Regions from separate parts of the Dehalobacter sp. MCB1 genome, predicted to be linked through region 3. Evidence: riboswitches for the same ligand, from Rfam matches in the RefSeq annotation. Region 3 holds a riboswitch; each other region holds the start of a gene.
What was found. Region 3 has a riboswitch for cyclic di-GMP ahead of A7K50_RS09390 (DUF5667 domain-containing protein). Riboswitches for the same ligand answer to the same signal wherever they lie in the genome.

Region 1 (7,374 bases), on a different contig from region 3:
TATCTCTTGTTTTTTACTACGCACTTAAATTCTTAGATCATGACTATTTTATAGTCAAAAGTATCGGCATTAGTTTATTAAACTGGTTAACATTAGAAGTCATTTTCATGTGGCTTATTGAAGGGCGTAACTTTATTCCGCATAGACCTATTAATGATTATTATTCAGAAATGATCGGTTCAATTGTGTTTGGGATTACGCTAGGACTACTGTTTCGCTATTATTTATTTAAAGGTTATAAGAAAAACGCATCATAGGAACCGTTTTGCAATACATTTGTACAGCTTTACGAAATAAAGCTCAACTTATTTGTCTTGTAAAAAATCTTCAACACATATCATTACCTGTTCGGCCATCGGACTTAGAAGGATCAAATGACCACCTTTTTGGAAATATCTAATCTTTTTCCTATCCGAAGACACATGTTTATTGATATAATCCACACTCTTTCTTCTTACAGTATCATCATCTTCAGCCTGAATAATTAAGATTGGACAATTTATTTTCTTTAATTTTGGCTTCGTTTGGTGCAATAATAATAAGAATTGGATCATAGACAAAAACGGTGAGATCTTTTTTGCTTGTAAATACCTCTTGATGTGGTTAGGCTTCTTGTTCTTGACGTCATCCGCAATATTACGAAACACTTGGTATATGTTCCAATAGAAGATGGGCGTATTGATTGTCACAATGGCCTTAATATCATGTTTACAAGCAAGATTAAATGCAATCAGCCCTCCCATGGAGAACCCTATCAGCAGAATTTCATCCCCAATTTCTTTTAATCTTAAAAGTTCACGTTCAGCAGAATCTATCCAGTCCAGATAAGTTGCTTTTTTCATTTCATGTCTGGTTGTTGAATGGCCTTTTAATATAGGACAAATAACATCATAACCAAGAGCAGTCAAATATTCGGCCAAAGGCTTCACTTCGTGTACCCCGCCACCAAACCCGTGAATGATTAGACATTTCGTTTTCTCATCATCTATAGCGTTCATCTATCACTGCCTCCAGTCTTTATCTGGCTTTTGCATGTATGTTGTAGAAAATCTCGCGTATCCCGAAGTATTGTTACTACGTACTGCTTACAGTACAAACTATGATGAAGATATTAATAAATGGTTTTTATTTAATCCTTTGGTTGAGAGACTCCAATACCCTTAGCCTAGCAGAAAGATACCCGCTGGTACAGAGCTCGCGGGTATCTTTTGAATATTTCGGGATTATTCTACTCTTACGGCGGTCCCGGAAGCACTGACCATCAACATACTGCCGTTGGCTCCGATAACTTCATAATCCAGATCGATACCGACTACGGCGTTGGCGCCCATCTGGAACGCCCGGTCTTCCATTTCTCTCAACGCAATATTGCGGGCCTCCTGCAGCTTGCCTTCATACGTTCCGGAACGTCCACCGATTACGTCGGTGATACTCGCAAAAATATCGCGGACAATATTGGCCCCCATAATGGCTTCTCCGGTAATCACCCCGTAGTATTCGGTGATCCTGCGTCCTTCTACGGACGGTGTCGTTGTTAAAATCATGTTGTTTTCCTCCAATAACTCTATTTCATAAGGTTAACGTTACTATAAGTATATCACTCCAAGTATTTATTTATATTCCTCTTCGCCTTTTGGCAGCTACCTATCATTCACAACAAGGGATTCCTGCATAATCTTATTAAAAACAGTAACCAGATACGGATCAAACTGTTTGCCGGCGCATTTATTGATTTCAACAAGTGCACTATACGGGTCCATGGCCCGTTTATAAGGCCTTTCATGCGTGATCACATCGTAGGAATCCACAATGGATACAATCCTCGAGAATAGCGGAATTTCATCTTCTTTCAGCCCCTGCGGGTAACCTTTCCCATTCCACCATTCATGATGACCGAGAACGGCTTCCGAGACATGCGCTAATTCCCTGGAAGACTGCGTAATCCGATAGCCGATTTCAGAATGTTTTTTCATGATGCTCCATTCTTCCGGGGTCAAGTCACCTTGTTTTTTTAAGATTTCCCCCGGAACGCCAATCTTGCCGATATCATGCAGCATCGCAACCTGGACCAGTTCAACGATTTCCCTTGCGGATAAGCCGATCTGACTGCCAAATTTACTGACCAGACTTTTCAGCCTCATGACATGGGCTTCCGTCTGATAATCTTTTTCCCAGAGCAGTTTTTCCAGGAACTCGATGATCGCAAGGCGGGTTTTCTTGCTTTCATTCAGTTTGTTGCTATACATTTTTTCCTCAGCCTGGTTGATCATTTCTGCCAAGGGCTGTTCCCTGTTCTCAAAAAACGTCGAGCCAAACGAGATATCGATCGGTACTGTTTTCGGGCGGGAGATTTTTAAGTTATCCTTGACATTGTTTAAAAGCACGCCAGCCTGATCAAGCGGCACACCAGGCATGATAATGATAAACTCGTCCCCGCCCCATCGGATAATCACATTTTCCGGGCCAATGGTCTCCTGCATAATTCTGACCCCGTCCGCAAGTAATTCATCCCCTTTTTCATGACCAAAGGTGTCGTTGATTAGTTTCAGACCATTAAAATCCCCCATGACCAATGCTGCAGGCATGAGGGTTTTATCCAGGAAATCTTCCAACGTATTTTCAAAATAGGTACGACTGTAGGCCCCGGTTAATTTATCATAAATGACAAGTTTTCTGATATTTGCTTCTTTGCTTTCAAGCTCCTCCCGGATGCTTTGAAAATACAGGGCCTGCATATTGAGATAAGCAAGTAGACCAACAACACCGGCAACTAAATAACCTACAGACGGTGGAATAACGTTAATTAATTTGCACAACGGATAAAGTAAAATCGATAAGGCCCAAAAAATATAGGTATAGCCAAGTATTATTCGGATCGGGCCTTGCGGTGTTTTTGCTTTTAAGCATGTCATAGCGGCTTTGGACAATAATGCAATGATCCAGACAACAGACAGAAGTAAAAGAGCGGTTGTCGGGATTCCCTGAACAGCAATACATATAAAAGCAAGGATCAGAAAGCCCGTGCCGATATCCCAGAACACCGGATAGCTTCTGCTAAAAAACAACTGCGTACCCTTGAATACCAGCCAGTACCCTGCGATCGAAGAGGCATAGTTGATAATCTGAAGCACCACGGACGGGCTGTTGGTTTCCAGCAATGCAGTTCTGGAAAGATAGGTTATCATCAGCGTTAAGACAGAAAGACTCCATGCTAAGAAATAATGTTTCTTTTCGGAAAAATATAAAAATCCGTAAGATATTAACAAGACCAAGGTAATCGAAATACTGGCTGCAACGATGGAATCGGCTGTCATGTAGATCCTCCCTCAAAAAAAATCGCGGCCAAAGCAGCCGCGGTTTTCATCTTCTGTGTGCAACCCGACTGTCAATATGCTTCAGCACTTAGACTCGTAGCTTTGCGTCCCTGCTTTTCAACAGGTTTGCCTAAGGATCATTTGATTTGATTTAATTATAGTAAAATACACGAAATCTGTCAATAAATGTATGAATAATCAATTATTGTATAATTATTTAATTTACGAATCAGTCTATTAGTTCTCCGTCATAGGAAGCAATAATCCCATATAAATCAGGCCGACGGTCCCGGAAGATTCCCCACTCCAGGCGCTGGACCTCAAGCTGATCGAGGTCAAACTCAGCCACCAGTACAGTTTCCTCAGTACGCCCTGCTTCCGCAATTCTTTTGCCAAGTGGTCCGGCAATAAAGGAGGAACCGTAAAAGGTAATCCTGGAATCTTCATCTTCCTCGACGCCGATCCGATTGGAAGCGACCACGGGGATCAGGTTCGCGGCAGCGTGGCCGAGCATGCAGGCCTGCCAATGGTCTTTGGAATCAATCGTCTGGTCCAGCGGTTCTGAACCGATGGCCGTCGGATATAACAGGATCTCTGCCCCCATCAGGGTCATGCAGCGGGCAGCTTCCGGGTACCATTGATCCCAACAGACGCCGACCCCAATCTTGGCGTAGCGCGTTTGCCAGACTTTAAAGCCTGTGTCACCGGGGTTAAAATAGAATTTTTCCTCATAGCCCGGCCCGTCAGGGATATGGCTTTTTCTGTATTTGCCGAGGATCTCACCGTCGGCATCAATCATGGCAATTGTATTGTAGCGCGCATAGTTTCTCTTCTCATAGAAACTGATTGGCAGGACGACTTCCAGCTCTCTGGCGATTTGCCGGAAATGCCTGACCGCCTGATTATTTTCTAGCTCTTTCGCATATCCGTAATAATCTGATTTTTCTTTCTGACAGAAATATGGGGTCTCGAACAGTTCCTGCAACAGGATAATCTGGGCTCCTCGGGCCGCTGCCTCCCTGACCAGTGTCTCTGCCCCGGCAATATTTTCTTCAACGTTACTGGTGCAGCGCATTTGTGTTGCTGCCACTTTGACGTTTCTCATCGTTAAATTCCTTCCCTACTGCCTATTATTTTTATAGATCTACCGCAGGCATCTGCTGGGTGGTACAGTGAACATTGCCGCCTTCCCCAATAATTGCCATTCCATCAATGGTGCGGATCCGTCTTTCCGGAAAAATCCCGCTCAGGGTCCGAATAGCCAGGGCATCGGTTTCGGCAGCCTGGCCCCCAAATACAGGTAAAATAATTCCGCCGTTAACAAAGTAAAAGTTTAAATAACTCAACGTCAGGCGTTTACCGTCGGCAAATACGGCGGGAGGCTGTTGTATTGGGATGATTTCAAAGGTTCTTCCTTTGGCGTCCGTTTCCTGGTTTAACACCGCGAGGTTTTCCCGGGTAATCGCATAATTCGGATCGCAAGGGTCGTCACAGATCTGAATCACGATTTTGCCAGGCGAAGCAAAACAAGCGATATTGTCAACATGACCGTCTGTTTCATCCCCGTATAAGCCTTTTTCCAGCCAGATGACTTTGTGGATACTCAAATATTTCTTCAATAGTTCCAAAATATGTTCCCGGGAAAAATCAGGGTTACGGTTCGGATTGAGCAGACATTCGGCCGTTGTCAAGAGTGTACCATCTCCGTCCACGTGCAGCGAGCCGCCTTCCATAATCAGGGGCGCATCAAACGGTTTTAGTCCAAGGTGCTTCAATATTTGCGGTGCGACCTGGTTGTCCAGATCCCAGTCCGGGTATTTGCCGCCCCAGGCATTGAAGTGCCAGTTGATGCCGGCTGTATCTCCCCGATCATTGACGATAAACGTCGGCCCGTTATCCCGAAGCCAGGCATCATTGTGCGCCAACGGCAGGAGCTCAATCTGCCTGTTCCGAAAGCGGCCTTCGAGCAGAGATCGTTCGTCGGGGTTTACCAGCACGGTGACGGGTTCAAATTCCCCGATAGCTCGAATAATGTCGGTATAGCCCTCGCAAACAGCCTCGTAGTCTTCGGGGTGGCACATTGATGCCCGAACTGGCCACGAAATAAAGGTACGTTCGTGTCTATCCCATTCCGCAGGCATTCTATAGTTCAAATCGCTCGGAAACATCAGTTTATCCTTTCTTCAGCAACAACATATATCCATCATTACTTTCAAATTGACATTTATCCTATTGATTATTTATAGTTCATTTTACATGAAAATCTCACCACTTTTCAAGGCATAAAATCACCCCACGATAATGTGGGGTGCATCATCACAATATTCAATGATTGATAGGTATATGTTAAAAGTTATTCTTTATCCCTGAAACTTTTCCGTATCTTCGCGACGGATCTGGGCGCGTTTGATCTTGCCGCCGATCGTCTTCGGCAGCTCGTCGACAAATTCAAGTATCCTCGGGTATTTGTATGGAGCCGTCACCTTTTTGACATAGTCCTGGATCTCTTTTTTTAACGTTTCGGAAGCCGTATAGCCTTTGGCCAGCACAACAGTTGCTTTAACGACCGTTCCCCTGACGGCATCCGGGGCGCCGGTTACAGCACACTCTACGACAGCGGGATGTTCAATCAGCGCGCTTTCAACTTCAAAAGGACTGATCCTGTAGCCGGACGCCTTAATAACATCATCATTGCGGCCAACAAACCATAAAAAGCCGTGTTCGTCCCAGTAGGCCATATCCCCTGTGTGGTAAGTATCGTCATACCATACTTTTTTGGTTCCAGTTTCATCCCTGTAGTACCCGCAGAACAACCCGGCAGGCTTATTGGAATCAGCCTCGCGGATGACCAGTTCCCCTTCAACGCCTGGAGGACATGGAGCTCCGTTTTCATCAACCACATCGATCTTATAGGCCGGATTCGGTTTGCCCATCGCTCCCGGATAAATATCCAGCCATTCAAAGTTCGCGACCAATACCGTTGTCTCAGTCTGACCAAATCCATTTAAAATGCTTAAGCCGGTCAGACTTTTAAATCTGTTAAAGACATCCGGATTCAAAGGTTCCCCGGCTGTGGAGCAGTGGACAATTGAAGACAGGTCATATTTTTCCAATTCGTTTTCCAGCAGGAAACGGTAAATGGTTGGAGGCGCGCAAAACGTAGACAGCTTATATTTTTGCATCATTTCCAGCAGCTTCTCAGGTATAAACTTGTCCATATCATAGACAAACTGTGCCGTTCCGCAAATCCACTGGCCGTAAATTTTTCCCCAGCCGAATTTAGCCCAACCGGAATCGGAAACCGTCAGGTGAAGCCCGCCATCCACGACGCGCTGCCAGTATTTGGCCGTCACAATATGACCAAGCGGATAGGTGAAGCTCTGAATAGCCATTTTGGGCATGCTCGTGGTCCCTGACGTGAAATAGATGATCATCGTGTCGTCGTTCGTTGTGGCGTCAGCACCTGTCGGCCGGACCCAATTTTCGGAAGCGGCCTCCATGCTGCTGCTAAAATCAACCCAGCCTGGACGCTTAGCCCCGACCAGAAAAAGCGTCTCAAGCGTTACTGATTCTTCCCTGGAAGCTTCGACATGGTCGAGAATTATCGGATCATTATAGGCGATGATCGCTTTAATCGATGCGGCATTATTGCGATAAACAATATCCTTCTGCGTAAGCTGATTGGAAGAAGGAATATAGATCGCACCAATTTTGGCCAGAGCCAGAATCGCTATGTACACTTCATAACGCCTTCTCAGAATCAGCATGACTTTGTCACCCTTGCAAATCCCGGCTTCGCTTAACATGTTCGCCGTTTTATCCGAGTATTTTTTCAGGTCGGTAAAGGTAAAGACCCGTTCATTACCGTGGTCGTCGCACCAAACCAGCGCTGGACGCTCTGGTTCCAGACGGGCATATTCATCGACAATATCATACGCAAAATTAAAATTTTTCGGTACTTTCACTTGATAATTCGCACAAAAATCTTCATAAGAATCAAAATCGGTTTTCCCAATATATCTTGAAGCGAGGTTCATCTGTTCACATCCTTTATAAAAGT
Region 2 (7,374 bases), on a different contig from region 3:
AAGTACCGCAGATTTTCTGTTGACAACTGAGGTCTATTAGAATAAACTTACAAATAGGTCTATTAAGATAAACCTTGGGGGCTATCATGGAAAACTATAAATTATTTGATGCGGAGTATAAATTTGTCAGTATCGTCTGGGAAAAGGAACCGGTGAATTCGACTGAGCTTGTAAGGCTTTCTTTGGAAAGACTGGGCTGGAAGAAGTCAACCACTTACACGGTTTTGCGAAAGCTATGTGAACGGGGCATTTTAGACAACACGGATACTGTAGTCACTTCACGTATTAAAAAGGAAGAAGCGCAGAAGTATGAGAGCCAATCTTTAATTGAAAAAAACTTTGAAGGTTCTCTGCCGCAATTTTTAACAGCATTCCTTGATCGGAAAAAGCTCACGGCTAAGGAAGCTGAAGAACTAAAACGAATTATTGAGGAGGCGATGCAATGAACAGCTTGATGACAGTATTCAGCACTGTTGTCGGTATGAGCATGACAGCTTCCTACGTGGCTCTGGGTGTGATCCTGATTCGGCAGCTTCTGAAAAGGGCACCGAAAATCTTCTCTTATTTGTTATGGCTGGCGGTTTTCTTCAGACTGGTTTGTCCTGGTTCATTTACCTCAGTTTTTAGTTTCTTAAACGTTATTAAACCCGCTATGCAGCCTGATGCCTTACCTGAGGTGCTGGTGATGGCAGGCCTTGGGAACATAAATGATGCAATAAACGGTACAGTAAACAGCTCAGTTGGCAGCACGCTGCCTCTGGTCGCTGCAATGGATGTAAGTCCGCTTTCTATGATGATGTTGCTTGGCAGTATGGTCTGGATGGCCGGGGTTATGGTGCTGCTGATTTGGAATATTTTTTCCTATTTTAAAATTGCAGGGAAGATCAAAACGGCTACGCTGCTGGATGCTTCTTTACCGGATATTTATGAGACAGATCAAATCAGCACACCGTTTGTTTTTGGTTTTAGGAGACCGAGAATTTATTTGCCTGCAGGCATTTCGCCCCGGGAATTACCCTATGTACTGGCGCACGAAACGGTACATATTAAGAGACGCGATTATCTGATCAAACCGGCGGCATTTCTGGTTCTGATCATCCATTGGTTTAATCCGTTGATGTGGTTCTGCTTTGCGCTGATGGTTAAGGACATGGAAATGTCCTGCGATGAAACGGTTATCAGAAACAAGGGACAAGAGATCAAAGAAGATTATTCCAATTCCCTGCTGGCGTTGGCAGTTCAGAAGAACAGCTTCTGGCAGGCTACCCCTTTAGCTTTCGGTGCAAACAATATTAAAGAGAGAATTAAAAATGTGATCCATTACAGAAAACCCGGTGTTTGGATTGGTACGGCGGCAGTTGTTATGATTGTAGCGTTGATGATTGGATTTGTGGCAAACCCGGTCAATGACACGGCTGCAGGACAGGAAACATACGCTGGTTATGCAGTAGATAAATTACTGGCCAACAAAACACCGTATGTAGGCAATGCGAGCAAGGTTATCGCACTGATTGACGCGATGCCTTTGCCGAAAGGGGTCGTACGGGATAAAGTCGAATTGCAGACGTCGACCGCGCCGTATGGTCTAACCATTCAGTACCGGATCAACGACGATTCAGCGATTTCTGCGGAAAACGGAATGATCGGTGATGTGTTTGGGCGCAATGCCATCCTGTTGTTCAGCCTAGTCGATAATGTTGAAGTCATTAACATAAAATTTACCGACAGCGCGGGAAAATATGAAGGATATAGCACGACTTACTTAAGAAGCAGAATCGAGCAAATCATGCAGAGAGATGTACGCGTATATGCCGAAAGTGCCGATTTGCTGAAGGAATTGCTTACACGTCTGGAGTATGTGTACTTCAGTCTTGGAAATGAAGGAAATACGGCGGTCAACAAAGCTAAGCAGATTGAGCTGTGCTTGGAGAAAATCATGTCATCACCGTTACCTTCCTCCAATCCCTATGATTATATCAAAGCGCATCAGGCAGAGTACAATATCATTCTGGCCATGGATGAACAAGCACTGCCTTACCTATTTTCCGAATTTGCAAAAGGCGGGCAGACAGGCTTAAAGGGAAGTGTGATGGAGATCCTGTGCCGAAAGATCCTCGGCAGTGAGGATATCAAATACGCCAGCACGAATCATCAGGACTGGTATGATGCCTATAAAGCTCATACACAGCGGCTCACAGATAAAAACGGTTTGGACTGGATGCAGGCGCATTATCCGAAAGGTGTACTTATTTTGAGGGGAGAACAGAATTAACTTAGAACGAACTGTAACGCATTTTTCTCATTACGCGGCAACAATAAGCCGGAAAACAACGACAGCGTCCGCCGCGTTTTTCCGGCCCTTCATCATCTACCACTTCTTACTGTGTATCTCTGATGGGGCAAGCTTGCCTGTTCCACGTCTCATCTTTAAGCCACCTATCCAGAAGATCGTAAATTTTATTCTTATAAATGATATACGTCTCCTTGTCATTAGGGGCGATCTGGAGCAGCTTATGCTTGACTTCCTTGATGGTTTGATCCATGTTTTCACAGAGGAAGGCGATATGGTTGGCCCTGACTTTGAGCGACGTATTAATAAAGTTCGTCTTCATCCGCTCGTAGCCCTTGGCGGCTGAGCTTTTTTGGAGGGATTCCAGCGCATCATTCAGCTGCCTGGCCGTTTTAGCGAGTTCTTCTTTGGACGTTTTGACGTTCTCCAATTGGACCTTTAGATTGGCGAGTTCCGCAGTCAGCCCGGTGATGATACCGCTTTGGTCTTCCACTGTTTTCTGGAGATCCGTGTTCTCCTGCAGGGCCAGGTCTTTTTCCTGTAAGGCTTGGTCTTTTTCTTGCCTGGCTTGTGTCCGTTCCTTGACCGCTTGCCTGAGTTCCTGATTGGTCATGCCTTCGATATCCAGATCGACGATGAATTGCGCTCGTTCCTCCTTTGGGATACCTAAAAGAAGCACCGCCTGACTGTAGTTTAAATTCGGATTCGAATCCGAATTTGAGGAGGTAAGCTGTCCTGCTCCGTACTCTGTGAAGATACGCATCAGTTTATTGGCTCTGCTCTGGGAGAAATCGACCGACTCCTCCAGCCACTTGCCCCATTCTCCATGCTTAAGCAGGGCCTTGGCTTCCGTCAGCCGCCTGCCAATCTCGACAGCGGCGGCAAGGTAGATCCTCTCAGTCTGGTATTTGATCATATTAATTTCAGCCGCGATGACATGCGGCGTGCGTCCGTTGATGATATCGGTTACTGGATCAGTCATGATATCCACACTCCTTGGGGCTAACTTCACTCGTAGGATATGTGGCCAGGCTTAAAAGTGTGACAACCTCAGTATTAACAACGGACAATCTTTCTCATCGTATATAAGGTCACCGAAAGTCGAGATACTAAAAGATCAGTAATGCTTAAACCCTTGTAATCTGATATTCTCAAGTGTTATAACAGGTACATTGTTGCCAGTAAACCTGTTGCAGTCATAACGACGGCGTATGGCAGAGCCAGTTTTACCATCTCAGCGTAAGACAGGCGAATCAGCGGTGCTAGAGCAGAAGTCAAGAGGAACAGAAACGCCGCCTGACCGTTTGGTGTGGCAACGGAAGGGATATTTGTACCCATGTTGATGGCAACTGCCAGCTTGTTGTACTGCTCCACCGCAATGGCCCCGGCTTCAAACGCTTGCTGTGTTTCAGTCATATATACCGTAGCCACAAAAACATTGTCACTGATTGCCGAAAGGACACCGTTGGCCGCAAAGAAAGCCACAAGCTGGTTCTGCCCTTCCATGTTCAGCACCCATTGAATAATCGGCGTAAACAAATGCTGGTCATGAATAACCGCAACGACAGCAAAAAATACAACCAGCAGCGCAGTAAACGGCAATGCTTCTTCAAACGCATGACCGATGCGCTTTTCTTCAGTAACCCCGTTGAAAGCAGTAAGCAGGATAATAATCATCAGACCAATAATACCTACTTCCGCCAGGTGTAGTGCCAGGGAGAAGATCAGCAGAACGCCGCACAAAGCCATTACAATCAGGCGCACACGTCCGCGCATATTCCTGGCAGCATCTTTGGCTTTTACATCATCTTCCATAACCTTTCTCACAGATTCCGGAAGCTGGTAGCCGTACCCCCAGAACTTAGTAACTTCAAGGATAATGGTGGTCAGAAGACCAACGATCAATACCGAGATAGACACAGGGGCACATTGTATAAAGAAATCTACGAAGTCCCATTGCATAATGGAGCCAATCAACAGGTTCTGCGGTTCACCAACCAGTGTTATTGCTCCGCCCAGCGCAGTGCCCACAGCACCATGCATCATAAGATTACGCAGAAAACCACGAAACTCGTCCAGGTCTTCATGAAGTTTGTCATCAACACTATGGTCGTGATTAATGTCATACGTTTCGTATACTTTTTCGCTGGAAGCAAACTTGTGGAAGATGCTATAGAAACCATAGGCCACGGCGATAATCACTGCCGTTACGGTCAGCGCGTCCAAAAACGCAGAAAGAACCGCACCCAGTACAGCGAACAGGAATGAAAGCGCGACTTTAGAGTGTACTTTAGTAAGGAGCTTGGAAAACAGGTACACAAGACCTTCTTTCATAAAATAGATCCCGGCAACCATGAACATCAGAAGAAGAATAACCGGCAGGTTCATTTCAACCTCGTGATAGACCATATGAGGGTTAGTAAGTCCGAGCACAACGGCTTCGATCGCCAGAAGCCCACCGGCAGGAAGCGGATAACATTTTAACGCCATTGCCAGGGTAAAAATAAATTCGACAATCAACACCCACCCGGTAACGTACATACCGGCGGTAACCATCAAAATAGGGTTCAACACCAGAAAAGCAAGAATTGTTCTTTTGTACCAGTCCGGAGCGTGACCCAGAAAATTTGCTCTGAATGCTTGTCTGATGCCCATTTGTTTCATATGTACTATCCTCCCAAGTGAAAATTAAAGATATAAAAAAGAGAGTACTCCAAAACGGAACTACTCCCCCCCAAGAAGTTCATATTACTTGCAGCCTGGCAATCATAGCAACTTACAAGCAGCCTTAGACCCATAGCTTTAGCGTCCTTCACTTTCACGAAGTTTGCACCAACCTGTACAACTATATATTGTTATTTTTGCTTAAGTTTTTATATTATAACAAAAAATTATTCTTTTGAATACCCTGAATATATCCACTTTATGCTGAATTGTCCAGGTATTTACCTTAAGTATTTGTTTTTTAATATAATCCTTTAGCAAATCAGGCTATCTCTCAAAAATCTTCTTCCCCTTGACTTACAAAATAGTATTTTACTATTTTAAAGTTTTTACCCAAATATTCATATCTTCAAAACCCCCGCAAATATGGCAGTTGTTGATTAGTCTACCCCGATACATATACCCCAGCTTGCTTAAAGACCTGTTGATCCCAAGATTGTTAGCTCTTGAAAGGCTATATGCTGTAGCAAAGCCATTACGTTTCAAGTGTGTTTCCAGTTGGAATATCAATTCGCTTAATATATTTCTGCCTCTATACTTTGGATAAGTGGCGCAATCAGTTATTTCAGCATTCATGTTCTCTTTGTCTAGAACCACCGAAGCAATACTAATAATTTTCCCTTCCTCTTCCGCCACCATAAACAAGACATCATCCCGCATGACTTCTTGAAGATACTCTCTGCTAAAAATAGGAGTTGGATAGGTTTCAAATACCGTTTGAAAAAGCTGAACCATCTGGGGAATATCGTCCGGCACGGCCTGCCTTATCGTATAGTTTTTATTCTTAGTCAGCTCAAATTTATTGGTATTCTTAACACAATAATCGATAATTCTGTTTTCTTTCTCCTCATAGAGTGAATTTTTGCGCTTTGTATCAAGAAAAAGGGATATACAAGTTGCATCCTCTCCCTGAAAAAAACCGTCGATACCCCCCTCTGCTACAAACCCACATTCCTTAAAGATACTAAGATCTTGTTTATAACAATTCGCAATAATCTTACCCAGATTTTCTTTTTTGGAATAATCAATTATCTCTTTGATTATTAACTCTGACAAAAGAGAATGACTCAATATTTTAAGCCTTTTATTGCGATAATCCACGTACATGTCCACACCCGAAAAGTTAGTATATAAATTTTTACATTCGTCTTGATCTATATTCATGGAAGTCCTCCCTCTTATTGAGTCTTACGTTTCTACTTGGAATCAAGCACACTTGTTCATCTCTATATAACTTTTCTAATCCCCGGTATTCTTTATTCTTGAATTTACTGCACGTGCCGCATTTTCGGCACTGGTGCGTTTTATCCCGAGGCTCGCTATACGTGCAAATTACACCTTCATAATTTCTAAGAATGATCTTTTCAGGGGAATATGAAATCAAGTATTGTGGATTGACCGGGATCTTCCCCCCGCCTCCAGGCGCATCCACAACAAACTGTGGAATAGCTAGACCCGAGGTATGTCCACGCAGCATTTCTATGATTTCAATCCCTACAGAAACCGGAGTTCTGAAATGCTCTATTCCTTCTGAAAGGTCGCACTGATAAAGGTAATATGGTCTGATTCTGGAGCTTACCAGTTTTTGAACCAAATCACGCATTATATAGGGGCAATCATTAATGCCTTTTAAAAGTACAGACTGGTTGCCCAGAGGAATTCCGGCATCCGCCAATTTCTCACATGCCATGCGAGCCTCAACTGTCAGTTCCTTGGGGTGGTTAAAGTGAGTATTCAGCCAAATTGGATGATATTTTTTCAGCATTTCGCAGAGCGTATCGGTAATTCTCTGAGGCATGACAACTGGTGTTCTTGTGCCTATCCGTATTATTTCCACATGTTTGATTTCTCGTATTGATCTTATGATTGCTTCCAGCCTTTCATCAGAGAGGCATAAGGCGTCCCCTCCTGACAAAAGTACATCTCTGACTTCTTTATGCGCTCTGAAATAATTAATCGCCCGTTTGATATTGTCCTGGGAAAGAGCCCTATCCTCATGCCCGGCAAATCGTCTTCTTGTACAGTGGCGACAATACATTGAACACTGATCAGTAATAAGCAAAAGTACCCTGTCCGGATATCTGTGAGTAAGACCCGGGACTGGCGAGTCGACTGTTTCATGCAGCGGATCACAACTGTCGAACTTGGATATTTTAGTTTCATGAACCGTCGGTATTGCTTGCCGCCTTGCCGGGCAATGTTCGTCATTTGGATCCATAAGTGTAGAATAGTAGGGCGTTATTGCCATACGTAATTTTTTTAGACTTACTTCTACTCCCAGGCGCTCATCCAGGGTAAGGTTGACTACTTGTTCCAATTGATCAATTCTTGTGATTCGGTTAGAAATCTGCCACTTCCAG
Region 3 (7,374 bases):
ATGACATCGCTGGCGTAACCCGTATTGCTGGTGCTGATCGTTTTGCAACCAATAATGAAGTTGCTAAAGCCCTCACCTTCACCTATGACAGAATTTATATTGCCAACGGCTTGTCCTGTGTTGATGCTCTGTCTGTTGCTCCCTTAGCAGCTAAATACAATGCTTTCGTAGCTCTGGCAAGTAGCAGTGATGTTGCTGCAGCTGCTACAGTAAATGCTAAGCTTTCTGCTACCAGTAAAGTTATTGCTGTTGGTGGAAGTACTGCTGTATCTAATACTGTTGTAGGTATTGTTATTTACGGCGGATTAGCAGTAAAATCAGTAAGCTCAATAAACGCTACTCAAATACAAATCGTATTTAATAAAGTAGTTGACAAAGCAACTTTATTTGCAGATGGTGTAAGTGGTGCATTCGTAGCTAATACTGTAGCTATTAATACATTAGATACTATCGCTTCAGGTGCTTTAACAGGCAAATTAAGCGATGATGGCTTAACCTTAACAGTAACTGCTACAAATGCTCTTTCCAAACGCTATGATGTTGTTGTTGATCTTATTAAAGCTAAAACTGGTGAAACAATTACAAAGTATACCCAAATGTATACTTTTGCAGCAGATACTACTGCCCCAACGATTGTTTCAACAACTAAAGTTTCTTCTAGCGTTTACAAAGTGATTTTCTCTGAACCAATGAAAACTTTAGGAACTGTAACTTATACTTTTGCTGATAACACTGCTGCTGTTGTTGCTACTGACTTTGCAGCTGGCAAATCAGAAGTTCTCTTTACAATTGATGCTGGTGTTGCTGTTGGTAAAGTCATTACTGCACAGTTCATCGGTGCACAGGACCAAAATAATAATATTCTTGCAACTAATCCTGCTACTACCACATTCACTAAGGGTGCTCTTGACGGTACCAAACCTACACTTGTTTCCATTACTCAAACAGGAGCGATAACATTTAATGTTAAGTTTTCTGAAGAGTTAGCAGCGAATCCGACTGTAGCTATTGTTGGAAATGCAACCACAAAAACTGAAAAAGATACATCTGATGCAACGAACTACAAAATTACTGTAACTAATCCTCTTGAAGGAGCAACAGTTGTGGGCGTAACTGCTTTCACAGACTTAAGTGGTGAAGCTGGAGACAACACATCAAGAGTAATAAGTTTTGTAAAAGATATTGCTAGCCCTAAAGTTACTTCTACTGCAGTTGTTGCTGACACTGCTGATGGAAAACAGTATCTTGAAATTACTTTTGATAGAGATGTAACTGTTGTTGGCGGTTCTACAGTTGATGCTGTTGGTTCCTATGTTAAAGACTATGTAACCACTAACATTGACCCTGCAGCTGTAGCTGTAGCTTATAAGAATGTTGACAATAAGAGGCTTGTTCGTGTAGCTTTAGCTAACCTTGTTGCTGGAGCTGATACCAAAGCTGCTGTCTACACTGTAGATTTAGCGTTTGCAAACCTAAATAGTACTGCTGGAATAGCTGCTGATGCTGTTAAGGCTGTATCCTTCACCCGTGGTGAAGATGGTGTTGGTGCTAGTACAGCTAAAGTTGCTGTAGTAGCAGGTACTGTAAAACAAGGTGTTGATAACAATAAGGTTGAAGTAGTTTTTGATAAAGCAGTTGATGGGGCTTCCGCTACTGCTGTTAATAACTATTCTGTTGCTGGTGCTGTAGTACAATCAGTCACTCTGTTAGCAGTTGGAGCGGATACTCCTGCAGGAACAGTTACCGCTGCTACTGAACAGGCTGTTGTTCTTAACCTGCAAGCTGGCTCAAACCTGTTCACAGGTCTCCGTAATATCACTATTACCAATGTTAAAGCATTAGGTTCTTCTGTAGCCATTGATGCATACACTGGTACTGTAAATATCAAAGAAAACGTTGTTCCGACAATCACCTCTGCGAAGTTAACTGCATTAAATAAAGTTACGTTAACTTTCTCAGAAAAAGTTGATACACTTGCAGTAGACACTGATTTCGAACTTTACATCGGTGGATCCAAATTAGCTGCAAATGATCTAGTTTCTACGGCTGCTGGAGATGATGTAACTACTGTAGTTCTGACATTAGAAGCAGATGTTACAGCAGCAAATATTGCTTCTGGATTAACACTTAAAGCTATCTCTGGTACTATCAATATTGTTGATACAGCAGGCAATAAAATTTCTGTACCATCTACAGGTGTTACAGTAACCCAATAATTGCTAACCAATTCTAATATAGATGTTAGAAAACTGATAGCAACTTTTAAGGAGTCGACTCAAAAGAATTTTGAGCTCGGCTCCTTTTTAGTGTGCCACGCATAGCGGTTAACTGTAAGGTAAGCGTCTAATGACAAGGTGTATATTTCCATGGGACTTTTTTTCGACAGTTCCGAATATTGACGAAACAGCCTGCACGAAGTATGATGGTTGTTAGAATCAGATGTCAATACTTCTTGGAGGAATCTTAATGCGTTCGAGAAAGTTAATAATCATGACCTTAATAGCATTCTTGGGACTTTTATTTCCAGTACAAGCATTTGCTGATACCGTGGCAACACTTGATTTTGATAAAATTGAATCATTGATGAATGCCAGAAATCCGATAATTTCTGAAAATATGAGTACATATACTAATGCTGTAAATGGAAAGACACAGGGAATTGCTGCAATGGATGCACTTCTGGCTCAATGGAGCGCGGTGAACGCAGCTTATGGCGGGGGCACCGGCGCAAACCCACAATATGAGGCTGCTATCAGCTATTTGCTTGCTGCTCAAAAAGCTGCTCTTGATCAGCAAAAATCGTCCTATACATCCATCAATACGACAAACACGCTATTAAATATTGAAAAAGGGAACAATACACTGATCTGGAGTATGGAGATGCTGTATATCTCCTATAATGCGATCGGTTACCAGTTGGACGATTTAATGGTGAAGAAGTCTTTGGCTGAACGGCAGGTAAAGATATTAAAACTACAGCAGAAACTTGGGATGGTAACTCAGCTGACTGTCGATGAGGCAGAAAATAGTCTCCTGGCACTTGAATCAGCGGTACAGAACCTGAAAGAGGCTAAGGAGTCCATTCTCCAGCAGTTTAATTTAAATCTTAACCAGGATTATGATTGTGTACTTACGGTTAATGATGTTCCTAATGTAACGAAAGACCAGATTGCCGGCATAGACGTCGATAAGGATTATCTGGATGCCAAGGGCAAAAGCTATGATTATATTCTGGATTCCTACTCGCTTGATTCCGAACGGAAGTTTAAAAACAATTTCTATAGGGCCTATCAAACTGTTCTGGACAAACAGCAAGCCTTGGATGTCGAAACCAAAAAGATGGCAACAGCCGAAAGCAAATGGAAGATTGCCCAGCTCAAATACAAATTGGGAATGATTTCGGAAATCCAGTTTGAAACAGAAAGAAGCACGTATATGAGTCAGCAGACAACGACCGAGATTGCGAAAGATACAGTGATGCAGGCTTATCGCCAGTACGAGTGGGCTAAGAGAGGATTGATTGTATCTTCGAGTACAGGTGCATAAATTCAATGTATATGTCTAAGAAGTGTCAGTAAGACACTTCTTAATTTCAGGAAGGACTAATTGAGCATAAAGGACGGTGGGACAGCGATGAAGGGCAAAGTATATAAGGTTTTGGTGTTAGCGGCAGCATTTATACTCCTGGTTACGTTTACGTTGCCCTTACCGATTTCTTTGAAAAACATATTGACGGAGGATACATCTTCAAAAAATATGTCTTCTGGGGAAAAGGCACCGATCACTACGGCAGTCTCGGCTCAGGAAGATCTTAGCACGTTGTCGGATGCTAAATCAAAACCACAGGAGCAGATTACATCAAAGACAATAGATCAGGCAACCGAAGAATCAATCGATTCTTCAGAGGCAGACAGCAAAACGCTTAAACAAGCAGTAGTACAAGTCCCGGAAACGATATCAGAAACGCCGAAAAGCTCTAAAACAAGCGTACCACAAACAAGCTCTTCAGAAGAAGCCAATCCTAATCCACCCGAACCTGCGGCCAGCCCCAGCACCAACTCCGAAATCCAACAAATGCTGGCTCTGATTAATTCTGAACGCTCCAAAGCCGGAATTTCTTCGCTTGAGCTTAACCCGAAGCTGACAAATGCCGCGCAGCTGAAAGCGGAAGATATGGTCAGTAACAATTATTTTTCCCATATATCGCCTACCTGGGGATCCACTTTCACGCTGCTTCACAGCTTAGGTATTACATACAGCAGTGCTGCAGAAAACCTCGCAGGAGACAGTTCGGTTGAAGCTGCTCATCTTGACCTGATGAATTCGGAGGGGCATAGAGACAATATCGTGGATGCCTCCTATGCTTCAGTCGGCATCGGCATCTCAAAAAGCCCGGTGTACGGTTATGTGTTTGTACAGATCTTTACAGACTGATCGGATAGATATCAAAAATAATTGTATAAATTTCGAATCATTTTCTGAGACTAAAGTCTCATTTTTTGTACCCCATTGGTCTGAAAAAGGACCCAAAACAATTGAACTTTTAAAGTAGCTATACTATAATGACCTCAGCCAAAACGATAATGGCAAATCTGTCGAAAGACAGAGACGCAAAGCCACGGGTCTAAGGCCGAAAGGTTATGACAGCCGGGTTACCGAAAGGGGTAAATAGAATGATCCATAAAAAGATTCTGGTTTCGATTCTCTGTGTCCTTTTAATTATTGCGGTCGCACCTTCTTGTGTTTTTGCTGAAACAACAACCGGCGAAAGCACGGTCACTGGGGAAATCTTAGCAAGTACTCCCAACACGACCGTAGATCCTACTACTGTAGATCCAACCGCCACAGATCCAACAGATGAAGCAGCTGTTGAAGATGAAGCCGGTGTAACACCGGACAGCTGGCTCTATTCAATCGAACAGATGATTGAAAATGTCCAGGTTGCTGTAACTTTCTCTGATGAAGGAAAAGCGGAACTGCTGGTTGAGTTTGCCAATGAAAGACTGGCCGAAGCGGAAATCATGTCCGAAGAGAACCAGCTTGATTTGATGGAGCAGGTTCTGAGAGCATATTCAGATACTATTAAAAAAGCAAACTTTCAGGTGCAACAAATCATTGAAGATACCGAAGCAGCTGAAGGAACTGAAACCGATGGTGCAGATAATAATGCTGTAAATGAAGAAGCTGTAGCAACTTCTACGGAAGAAACAACTACTGATGAGACAGCCACGGATGAAACGGCGGCAGTTGACACAGAAGAAAATACCGTCATCAGCAATCTACTTGCCAGCATTGAACTTGTCCAAAGTGATGCCGACAAGATCGTCCTTAAAATCACCGGCGGTCTGACAGAAGAACAGGCTGAAATCATGCAGAATATTATCCAAGCCGAAGTCCAGAATACCATTGCGATTAAAGCCTATGTAGCCGCGAAAGAAGCCTATGCAGAAGCTGTGCAGGAATTTACGGCAGCCAAGGCAGAATTGGGACAAGCCCGTGCTTCAGGTGATGAGGCTGCCATTGCAGCTGCCCTGGAAAAAGTCGGGCAGGCTGAACAGTACAAAAACGACATGCAGGAGCTTAGGAAAGATATTCAGAAAATCAAAGTAGAGACGAACAAAGAAACGAAGGAAGCCTTGAAAGAGCAAGCCAAAATTATGAAGGAATACAAGAAAACCATTAGGGAACAAGCCGTGAGCGACCAGGAAGATAGCCTGGAAGCAGGGGACGAACAGGATCCAACAGTTGCAGACGATCAGAATGCCACAGCCGATGGCCAGTCTACTTCGGATGAAACAACAGTGGATGCACAGGCCGTTCAGAACACGGTCATAAATACCTCTTCAAATAACGGGCATAACGATAAAGGGCAAGGAAAAAGATAGGACTTTATATTTTCGATAACTGAGAATCATTCAAATCACATTAAATACCTCCTTAGAAGAAACAGACAGCTATCAGGCAGATAAAGTGCCAGGGCTGTCTGTTTTGTGGTTTACATCTTTTATGCCGGTACTGCCCGCTTACACTTGCGGAGGATCATAAAGGTCATTGGTCGTGGTTTCAATGACCTTTATATCCTTTACCCCTGTAAGGGCACCGTTTGTCGTGAGGAATATCCCGCTTGCTATAAGCGAGTTCATAACGTCCATGGCTTCAGTTAGCAGGATATCCTCTCGCGGTTGGGGAACCGTTAGGGAAAACGTGTTCCCTCCGGTGGTCGCGAAAGTTAATCTTGCTGTTCGGTTGGTGGTCACAGCCAATTGAATCACCTCCTTGACGCCTGAAATTGCCCTCCGCTTTACGCTTCGTTTGTCAATTCATCCGTTCTTCTGAAGTAAACGTCAAGCAGCGTATATTCCGACAGATCGAAGATGGCGTGAGCCGCCTCATAGACAGCTTGATTCGAAGCATTGTAAACAATATTGTTAAGGGTTCGCTGTTTGGTTATCGGAGCACCGGAGGTGCTGACTCCGGTCTGATAAACCAATACCAGAGCGGCGCCGGATGGCGCTGAAACAACGGCCATTCCCATCATCTCCTTTCCCTTTTATTGGACAGCTTACGGCTGTCTTGTACATACTATGCTTGGCTTGTCCAAAGGTTCCCAAAAAAAATCAGGAACTAAATCTAAGCGGCTTCTTGGGGGGCGGCCACTCTTTAATCGTCTCTGCCATGTATTCAATCAGCCGGTTGGCTTCTTTTCTTTTTTCTTCTTTCAGGTTCGGATCGATATGCGCCAGATTGGTGAGCGCTGTCGTCAGATCGAAGAAGGTATCGGCGATTGTTTTGCAGCAAGTGTCGCATTTTTCTACATGCTTGATGTGAGCGTCGGGGTCATGTTCGGTTTTAAGGTTGTGGGTCGGCAGGGCGGGTTGACCGGTAGAGAAGGCTTCTGCATTGACATTTTCCGGATTCGTTGGCCTTGACGCAGCCTTAGCCTGCTCATTTTTTAATTCGGAGATGGTGCTGTCGATCGTCTCCAGCCCTTTTTTAAGTACTTGATTCTCCTGAAGAGCCTGGTCCTTTTCCTGATTGGCCTTGTCTCTGTCCTGAAGTGCCTGCTGCAGCTTCTTGGTGGTCATACCGCCGACATCATTCTGCTCGATGAATTCCTCCCGCTCCTCTGCCGGTAAACCCAGAAGGAGGAGGGCCTGGGTGTAAGTCATATTCGACATTGATGTCGATTTTGACGTGTCGGATCCGTCAGAAAATTTAGGCCCGTACTCTTGGTAGAGCTTTATCAGTCTTTCGGCAGTTTTCTGGGAATAGCTCACAGACTCCAGCCACTTACCCCATTCCCCGTGTTTAACCAGAGCCTTGGCTTCCAGCAAACGACGGCCGATTTCAATGGCGCTGGCAAGTACTATTTTT
Region 4 (7,374 bases), on a different contig from region 3:
GTGAGAAGATCGGACACTTGATCACTATTCAGTTATCAAGGAACACGGTATTCGCCAATCCGATTATCGCACACTTGGCCGAAGATAGCTATACAAAAGCGAGAATTCCGATGAAATAAAGGCGAATTTTTCTCCCTCCATATTTCTCGTTATTATAATTTGATGAAATAATGAGCATAATATAAACGGATATATTTCACCAACTCTTGATTAGAGGAAATAAAAGAGTTATAATATGTACAGTTATTTCACTTAAAGGAGTGAGCTAAGATGGAGAAAAGATCCGGAACTCTTAAAAACAATTTGTCCGGGGATATGGCATATAAATCCTTTGTGCCTGCGGCCTTGCCACCCGTCCCAACGATCACGCTGGATAATGAGGCGGTTGAACTGCTCGTAAAGGCCAATAATCAAATCACTCTGTTAGCCGGCATCGCCATGAGAATTCCCAATGTGGATTTGTTCGTCACTATGTATGTTCGGAAGGAAGCATTGTTGTCCTCACAGATAGAGGGCACACAGGCAACGCTTGATGATGTCCTGAACCCAATGCTCGATGAAAACGTCAATCGCAATGTCGCGGATGTCATCAATTATATCAAGGCGACCGAGTTTGCGATCAAAAGGCTGAAGGAGCTGCCGCTGTGCAATCGACTCCTGAAGGAGACGCATGCGGTTTTAATGCAGGGCGTAAGGGGGCAGGAAAAAAGTCCTGGCGAATTTCGTACATCGCAGAATTGGATTGGCGGCATAGGGAGTACATTAAGCAACGCCAGGTATATCCCGCCCTCGCCCGATGATATGCAGGACGCCATGTCGGACTTGGAGAAATATCTCAATGCTGACGACGACCTCGACACTCTGATTCGTGCGGGGCTGATCCATTATCAGTTTGAAACGATCCATCCGTTCTTGGATGGCAACGGCAGAGTGGGCAGGCTGCTGATCACCTTGTTTTTGATGGAGAAAGGGGTTTTGACCACACCGGCACTCTACATCTCGTATTTTCTCAAAAAGAACAGGATCGAATATTACGACCGCATGACCGAGGTGCGCAATAAGGGCAATTATGAGCAATGGATCAAGTTCTTTTTACAGGCGATACACGAGTCCGCGTTGGATGCGGTGACGACGATTGACCGGCTGGTAGAACTGCACGATAAGAGTATTGCTCAGATCGGTGCGCCGGACAGAACAACGCAGACCGTCTTGAAGGTCTTCCGCTATCTCGAAACAAGTCCGATCATCGAAATCAAGAAGACCGCGGAAGCGCTCGGTTTGTCCTATAACGCTGTTTCAAGAGCCGTGACCGTTCTCATGGAAAAGGGCATTTTGATACAAACAGACAAAGCCAGCCGGACGCGAATCTTTGCTTACAGCGCCTATTTGGATATTCTGCGCAAAGACACTTAATCAAGCGGGGCAAAGCAAAAAGCGGTCGCAGTATTCATTACTGTGGCCGCTTTTTATGGAGCGCGCCATTAAGCCATCGTCTCCAGAGAATGCGGGATGTTTTTCCGAATATAGGAGTCAATCAGCGCATTTTTTACGATATTCGCAATATGCGGATTGTACTCATCAGCAAAGCTGATCGTTACTGGATGTCCGCTGACGGATATGGTGACTACTTTGCTCTTTCCGGTATCCTTTACTGCGTTCATCATAAGTAAATCCTCCTTATGTTTGTAGATGTTTTAATGGCACAAACATAAGGGCCGCCCTGTAATGAAGTTAGGCGCATGACGCACCTGCTTTTGGGCGACCCTCATGGCTTCTGACATTAAGTCTTTGTTTTTTCTGCTTATGGCTCTATTTGACACTACTTCCCGAGCCTTGGGCGACGGCCTGAACTGCGGCCGGCTAAGCCGCATCATGGGAATCTCACCCCCGCCAGGATCTCTGCCGGCTGCCCTCATTGCGTGATCCCCCGGTCAAGGGGGGCTGTGACTGGGCAGAAGTATCATTATAGGCTGACGGGATCATTGCGAAACAGCTTGCCATCGGCTGTTTTCCGGACGGATGGGTACCGCTTTGCACCTTATTTGGCCGTCTTTGATAAAAGAAACAGGAATGAATGAACAAAAAATTGTGGCTTCGTGTTTCATCTGTCCTTTTACAGGTGGTCTTGGCGCATCCTCCGGGGTCGCTTTCCCTTTTTGGGTCCGTCAGCTAACGTATTCAGGTCATCGGATATTCAATTTTCAAAGAACCCTTGAGGGGAAGAAAAAAGATCCCCTCACTTCTATAAGGAAGAAATGAGGGGATTGAGCGGATTTTTTTTACTTTTCCATAAGTTCTTTTAGTTTGCCAAAGATACGGTGCTTCCGGTCATTGATGGTTTTCTGCGGTATTCCGGTTTCTGCCGCAAGCTCCCGCTCACTCTTTTTCTTATAAAAGAACTCATAAATGAGCTTCTGCTCGTCCTTCGGCAAAGAAGATAACGCTTTGTGTAGCTTAGCCTGGGTTTCCTTTTGGATGACCATGTCCTCCGGAGATGGCGAAGTACACATATAAGCGGGGTTTACGCCATCTTCCTTTAATTTTTCCAAGGAAAGCTCATGCTTCTTTGCCTTTCTGGTGATATTCCGGGCATATTCGTATTCCTTGTAGTACGCTTTATATACTTTTCGAGTCACTGGGACTCGTTTACCTTTTACAATAATGGTGTATTCTTTTTGCTCAGACATGATATAGTCCTCCATTTTTTCGAATTTTAGAAATCGAAAAATGGAGAGCGGAGGAGAGCGGCAACGGGGACGGTCAGTATCTACTGTGTAAATCCGTATAACCAAAAGATTGGTAGAAACTGGTCGAAATAGGAAGAAAAAAGTCGAAAGAAAAAACCCAGCAATTTGCACAGTGCAAATCACCAGGTTTTTACTTTTGTATGAAATTATAAGGAAACATGAATATGTACGAAATCCTTCGTCTTTATTTCAGTCTCCTATGGGATTGGTTACAATACATGTCCGATACCCCTTTCGCTCATAGCAAATGGCGAAAGTCGGGGGCCTAAATAGCCATTACAAAAAACATCCATCAAAAGTTGCAAATGGATCATCAGCACAAAAGCCTGCCCAAAAAAGGGCAGGCTTCCGCATGCAACACTTGGCAACCAGGCTATCATAACGCTTTTAAGCGTCGTAGACCCTTTGGCTTTGCGTCCCCGCCTTTCGGCGGGTTTGCCCTTAACATAAGATTATTCATTTTTGATTTATGTTCAAGCGGCTGCGATACTCACACCTCCAAAGAATTCACAGCCTTATTCAACGCAGCATAAAGACGTTTTTTTGTTATAAACACTGGCAGGCTTATTGTTTTGGCAATTCGTTTAAGAGAAAATCTCTGCCAGCAGAAAAGCAATAAAATATATCTTTCTTTCGGACTAAGCCTATAGAGCTTGTCCAACTGCTTTTTTCTTTCGTTATCCAAGCTATTTATACCTTTGGTTGTTCTTAGAAGTGCCGCTTGTACCTATGTTCTCGCCAGTATTTTGTGGCTTTGAAAATGTATTCACGAAGCACCAGTATAGCAAAAACAGCTACTACTTGCATAAACAGGACGTTAAATCCATGCTGAAACAATGGCTTTTTGTTACCATCGTGCAGCGTTCCATGTTGCATCTACGCCATAGCTAACCAGATATGAACCTATTTGCTATAAGGTTGATGGTTATAATTATCCTATTATCACTTTAAGAATACTGGAAATATTATAGAAAAGTTATAGTTTAGTTATAGAAAAGTTATAGGGAAATCGCAAAAACGACAAAAAAGGATGTCGTTCCGATCAGAACGACATCCTTATCTACATCATTTTATTCTGAATATACTGCGGTATAAAGCTTCCCGTACAAGAAGATGATGAGGATTACGCTAAAAAGATGAATATTGCTTTACTATTCAGTTTAGTTCCACCGCTTTGCTATGAAAACAGAACGAAGGAGACCGTCCCAAGGTAACTGCCTCCGTTCAATTATTTTATAGAAGATATCCGCGCATGGATGTAAAAACAATGGCGAAAAGCCGCTTGGAAGACTTTTCGCCATTGTTTAATTATGCCGCTTCTTTATCTAAAAATCGCATATAATCCATTAAAAGTCAATGAACCTGCAAAAGCAGACACTTCTTCCAGTGAATACGTCCGATCAGAATTGAACCATTCTCTATATATGGATAGGATACCGGATACTGCGAACTCAATTGCATATGGCAGCATTTTTTTATTATTTATTTCGGGTCCCACAAGTTCGATAATCCTATTTTTCAGTATATGTTTTATTTTCTCCAGTAACCTGCTGTCAGACGTGGATTGAAGGAAATATTTATAGAAGTCGAAATCATCGTTGATGATATTGGTCAGTTCCTTAAAGATCAGATAAGGGTCATAGATGGCCTTCTGAATATCAAAGCTCTCAATTATTCCACAAAGTTGTTCCAATATATCGTTTTCTATTTCATCCAGTACCCCGTTCACATCTGTATAATGGGAATAAAAAGTCTTTCTGTTGATATCTGCTTGGTCCGCAATTTCTTTGATTGTAATATCGCTGATATCTTTTTCTGTCATAAGCCGAATAAAAACTTGTTTAATCGCTTTCCTCGTTTTAATACAGCGCCGATCCACTCGGTCATTATTGCGTATATCGCTCATAATATCTCCCCATCAAATACTAAACAAATATAGCGCGTATTGTGGCATAAGCATCACATGCTCTCTCGAATAACCATTGCAACCGTTCATTAATCATATTATAATAAACACATGGGTAAAAAGCAACAGACGTTTACTATCTTGGCAAATACAAACCTTATGATAGCTTGGTTTTACTGCGTGGAGCGACTTAGCCCATAAACGAACTTTCTTTGTTTCGTCGGCGGGTTTGCGGTAACGATTATGTTTCAAGGATAAACCCATGAAATACCCGAAAATCATATGATAGTATTTTGGATAAAAATGATTATTGGCGTTTCCGGTAAATATATATTTTATCTTTTTATATAATAATATTGGGTAAAGAAATGGCTTTTTTCGAAAATATTTGCTCTTCGCACAGTATGGCTGTAATATGTCTGTGTAGCAGCACAAACGGGGACAACAATGAATCGTATTGAAAAACAGCTATAAAAGCACGCTCATACGTTTTTTGTATAATATAAATCATAAGTAATTTTCTATGGGCTGATGAGAATCCGGGCAAGTGGTTCTTATTATGACGCACAGCGTTGAAATGGAATTAAGGATATGAAGCATCAAAAAGATATCGAATGGACAAGCCTTGAAAATGCCTCAAAAATATTTCCGGCAACCTGGAGTGTAAAAGACCCCAAGGTGTTTCGGCTTGTCTGTGAATTGTATGAAGCGGTAGACTCCGAATTTCTGCAGAAAGCGCTGGATAGGACTATCGATGATTACCCTCTCTATCGGTCTGTCATGAGAACGGGAATATTCTGGTATTATCTTGAAGCCAGCGATATCAGGCCGGAAGTCCAGATCGAATCAGACACGGTATGCGCGCCAATTTATCTGGGACATAAAAACAACCTATTGTTTCGGGTGATTTATTATAAAAACAGAATCAATCTTGAGGTATTTCACGCTCTTTCCGATGGCACCGGGGCCGTCCGTTTTCTTCAAGCCCTCGTATATTACTATTTGATGTTCAAACATGAAGAAAAATTTGCGAATACGATTCTCGTCAATGATCATTCTTCAATAAGTGGGCTTATGGATGACAGCTTCGATAAATATTTTGTCGGCGGCAGTCAAAAGAACAGTAAAATGCAAACCCCAAAAGCTGTAAGGGCGTATCAAATTCACGGGGTGAGACGGGCCGATAACAGATTAAATCTGATTGAAGGTTCTATGTCCACCCAGAATGTTTTGAATGAGGCCCATAAATATCATACAACGCTGACAGTCTTTCTCACATCGTTATACATTTACGCAATCGGTAAGGATATGCATGCGCGAAAGAAGATCCATCCGGTGATTTTGACTGTCCCGGTCAACCTGCGGCAATATTACGAGTCGGTCACGGCAAGAAATTTTTTCAGCTGCATTAATATTGGTTACAGCTATGAGAAGGACACTGATGACTTGAAAACTGTGATTGAGAGTGTGAGTGATCATTTTAAGAAGTATATTACAGTGGAGTATCTGAATAATCGGTCAAATAAATATATGGCAATGGAACAAAACCTGCTTACCCGTATTATACCCTTACCAATAAAAGATCTCATTCTCCGGATTGTTGCCGGTTTAGCGCGAAGACAAACAACATCAACGGTATCCAATCTTGGGAAGATATCCATGCCCACGGAACTTCATTCCGCTATCCGGCAGTTTTCTGCCTGCATCAGTGCCAGAAGGCCCCAGATGACCTTGTGCTCCTACGGTGACAGATTGGTCGTGAGCATTTCCTCCCCATATCGGGAAACCAATATCCAAAGAACGTTTTTTCGGCTGCTTTCAAAGGCTGAAATTGAGATTGAGATATCGTCCAATATCTGAGGGAAAGGATAAGCCGAATGCAGTATTGCAGTGAGTGCCGGATCCGCATCCGGGGAAGAGAAGAAAAATGCGTATTATGCGGCAACACTCTTTTAACGCCCAACTCTGACTTTGCCCGGGAAGAGATATTCCCCGATATACCGCGAGCGTACGAGAGCCATCTGGCAATCCGGATTTTGGTATTTATATCTTTTACCGCAGTAGTAGCCAGTGTTACTATTCAGAAGATTTTTCCTGCCGCTGGGAATTGGCCGATATTCGTTATATTCGGACTTATCAGTATGTGGATTGGACTAATCGTCGTTGTGCGGAAAGGGCATAATATACCGAAAACCATCATCTGGCAGGTGGCCGTTGTGTCATTGCTGTCTGTTTTTTGGGACTGGCAGACGGGCTGGAAGGGCTGGTCATTGGATTATTTAATACCGATTGTATGCGTGTCGGCCGAACTGGTTATGTATATAACGGCAAAGATTATGAAGCTCAGTATCAGGGAATATATTACCTATGCCATGTTGGATTGTTTGTTTGGTATCATCCCAATCATTTCTCTTCTGCTTGACGGGGTAAAAACGCCTTACCCGTCCATCCTATGTGTTGCGGTCAGTATTATCTTTCTGTCAGCAATATTCATCTTTCAGGGAGAAAATATGATAAAGGAATTGAACAAAAAAATGCATATTTAAAATGATATCGCAAGATATGATTGATATAAACAATAAGGGTCTTTTGTTTTTTGGTGGAGGCAAGGATGATGGAATATAAAAATGATATGCCTGTCCATGTTGCTATGATTATGGATGGGAACGGCAGATGGGCAAAAAAACGGCTGATGCCAAGAATCTATGGGCACAAGGAAGG

Region 1: linked by a shared signal. The riboswitch ahead of A7K50_RS06475 (diguanylate cyclase) and the one ahead of A7K50_RS09390 (DUF5667 domain-containing protein) in region 3 are both predicted to bind cyclic di-GMP.
Region 2: linked by a shared signal. The riboswitch ahead of nhaB (sodium/proton antiporter NhaB) and the one ahead of A7K50_RS09390 (DUF5667 domain-containing protein) in region 3 are both predicted to bind cyclic di-GMP.
Region 4: linked by a shared signal. The riboswitch ahead of A7K50_RS13570 (sigma-70 family RNA polymerase sigma factor) and the one ahead of A7K50_RS09390 (DUF5667 domain-containing protein) in region 3 are both predicted to bind cyclic di-GMP.

What each region holds. Positions count from the first base shown of each region.
Region 1 is NZ_LXPC01000010.1:16,070-23,443, reverse strand. It holds gene A7K50_RS06490 (hypothetical protein) at 1-257, shown strand, start outside; gene A7K50_RS06485 (alpha/beta fold hydrolase) at 306-998, opposite strand; gene A7K50_RS06480 (heavy metal-binding domain-containing protein) at 1,224-1,544, opposite strand; gene A7K50_RS06475 (diguanylate cyclase) at 1,641-3,314, opposite strand; cyclic di-GMP riboswitch class I at 3,370-3,455, opposite strand; gene aguB (N-carbamoylputrescine amidase) at 3,544-4,419, opposite strand; gene A7K50_RS06465 (agmatine deiminase family protein) at 4,451-5,482, opposite strand; gene A7K50_RS06460 (AMP-binding protein) at 5,675-7,351, opposite strand; gene A7K50_RS06455 (XRE family transcriptional regulator) at 7,365-7,374, opposite strand, start outside.
Region 2 is NZ_LXPC01000001.1:157,772-165,145, reverse strand. It holds gene A7K50_RS00770 (BlaI/MecI/CopY family transcriptional regulator) at 87-446, shown strand; gene A7K50_RS00765 (M56 family metallopeptidase) at 443-2,272, shown strand; gene A7K50_RS00760 (DUF3102 domain-containing protein) at 2,379-3,272, opposite strand; gene nhaB (sodium/proton antiporter NhaB) at 3,449-4,954, opposite strand; cyclic di-GMP riboswitch class I at 5,041-5,132, opposite strand; gene ablB (putative beta-lysine N-acetyltransferase) at 5,330-6,178, opposite strand; gene ablA (lysine 2,3-aminomutase) at 6,153-7,374, opposite strand, start outside.
Region 3 is NZ_LXPC01000012.1:337,319-344,692, forward strand. It holds gene A7K50_RS09375 (cell wall-binding repeat-containing protein) at 1-2,216, shown strand, start outside; gene A7K50_RS09380 (TolC family protein) at 2,467-3,546, shown strand; gene A7K50_RS14350 (CAP domain-containing protein) at 3,607-4,434, shown strand; cyclic di-GMP riboswitch class I at 4,576-4,660, shown strand; gene A7K50_RS09390 (DUF5667 domain-containing protein) at 4,641-5,885, shown strand; gene A7K50_RS09395 (DUF2922 domain-containing protein) at 6,024-6,263, opposite strand; gene A7K50_RS09400 (DUF1659 domain-containing protein) at 6,302-6,529, opposite strand; gene A7K50_RS09405 (DUF3102 domain-containing protein) at 6,618-7,374, opposite strand, start outside.
Region 4 is NZ_LXPC01000018.1:91,560-98,933, reverse strand. It holds gene A7K50_RS13585 (Fic family protein) at 271-1,413, shown strand; gene A7K50_RS13580 (hypothetical protein) at 1,482-1,664, opposite strand; gene A7K50_RS13570 (sigma-70 family RNA polymerase sigma factor) at 2,280-2,687, opposite strand; cyclic di-GMP riboswitch class I at 3,108-3,197, opposite strand; gene A7K50_RS13560 (TetR/AcrR family transcriptional regulator) at 4,069-4,653, opposite strand; gene A7K50_RS13555 (hypothetical protein) at 5,245-6,513, shown strand; gene A7K50_RS13550 (DUF6320 domain-containing protein) at 6,531-7,199, shown strand; gene A7K50_RS13545 (isoprenyl transferase) at 7,265-7,374, shown strand, end outside.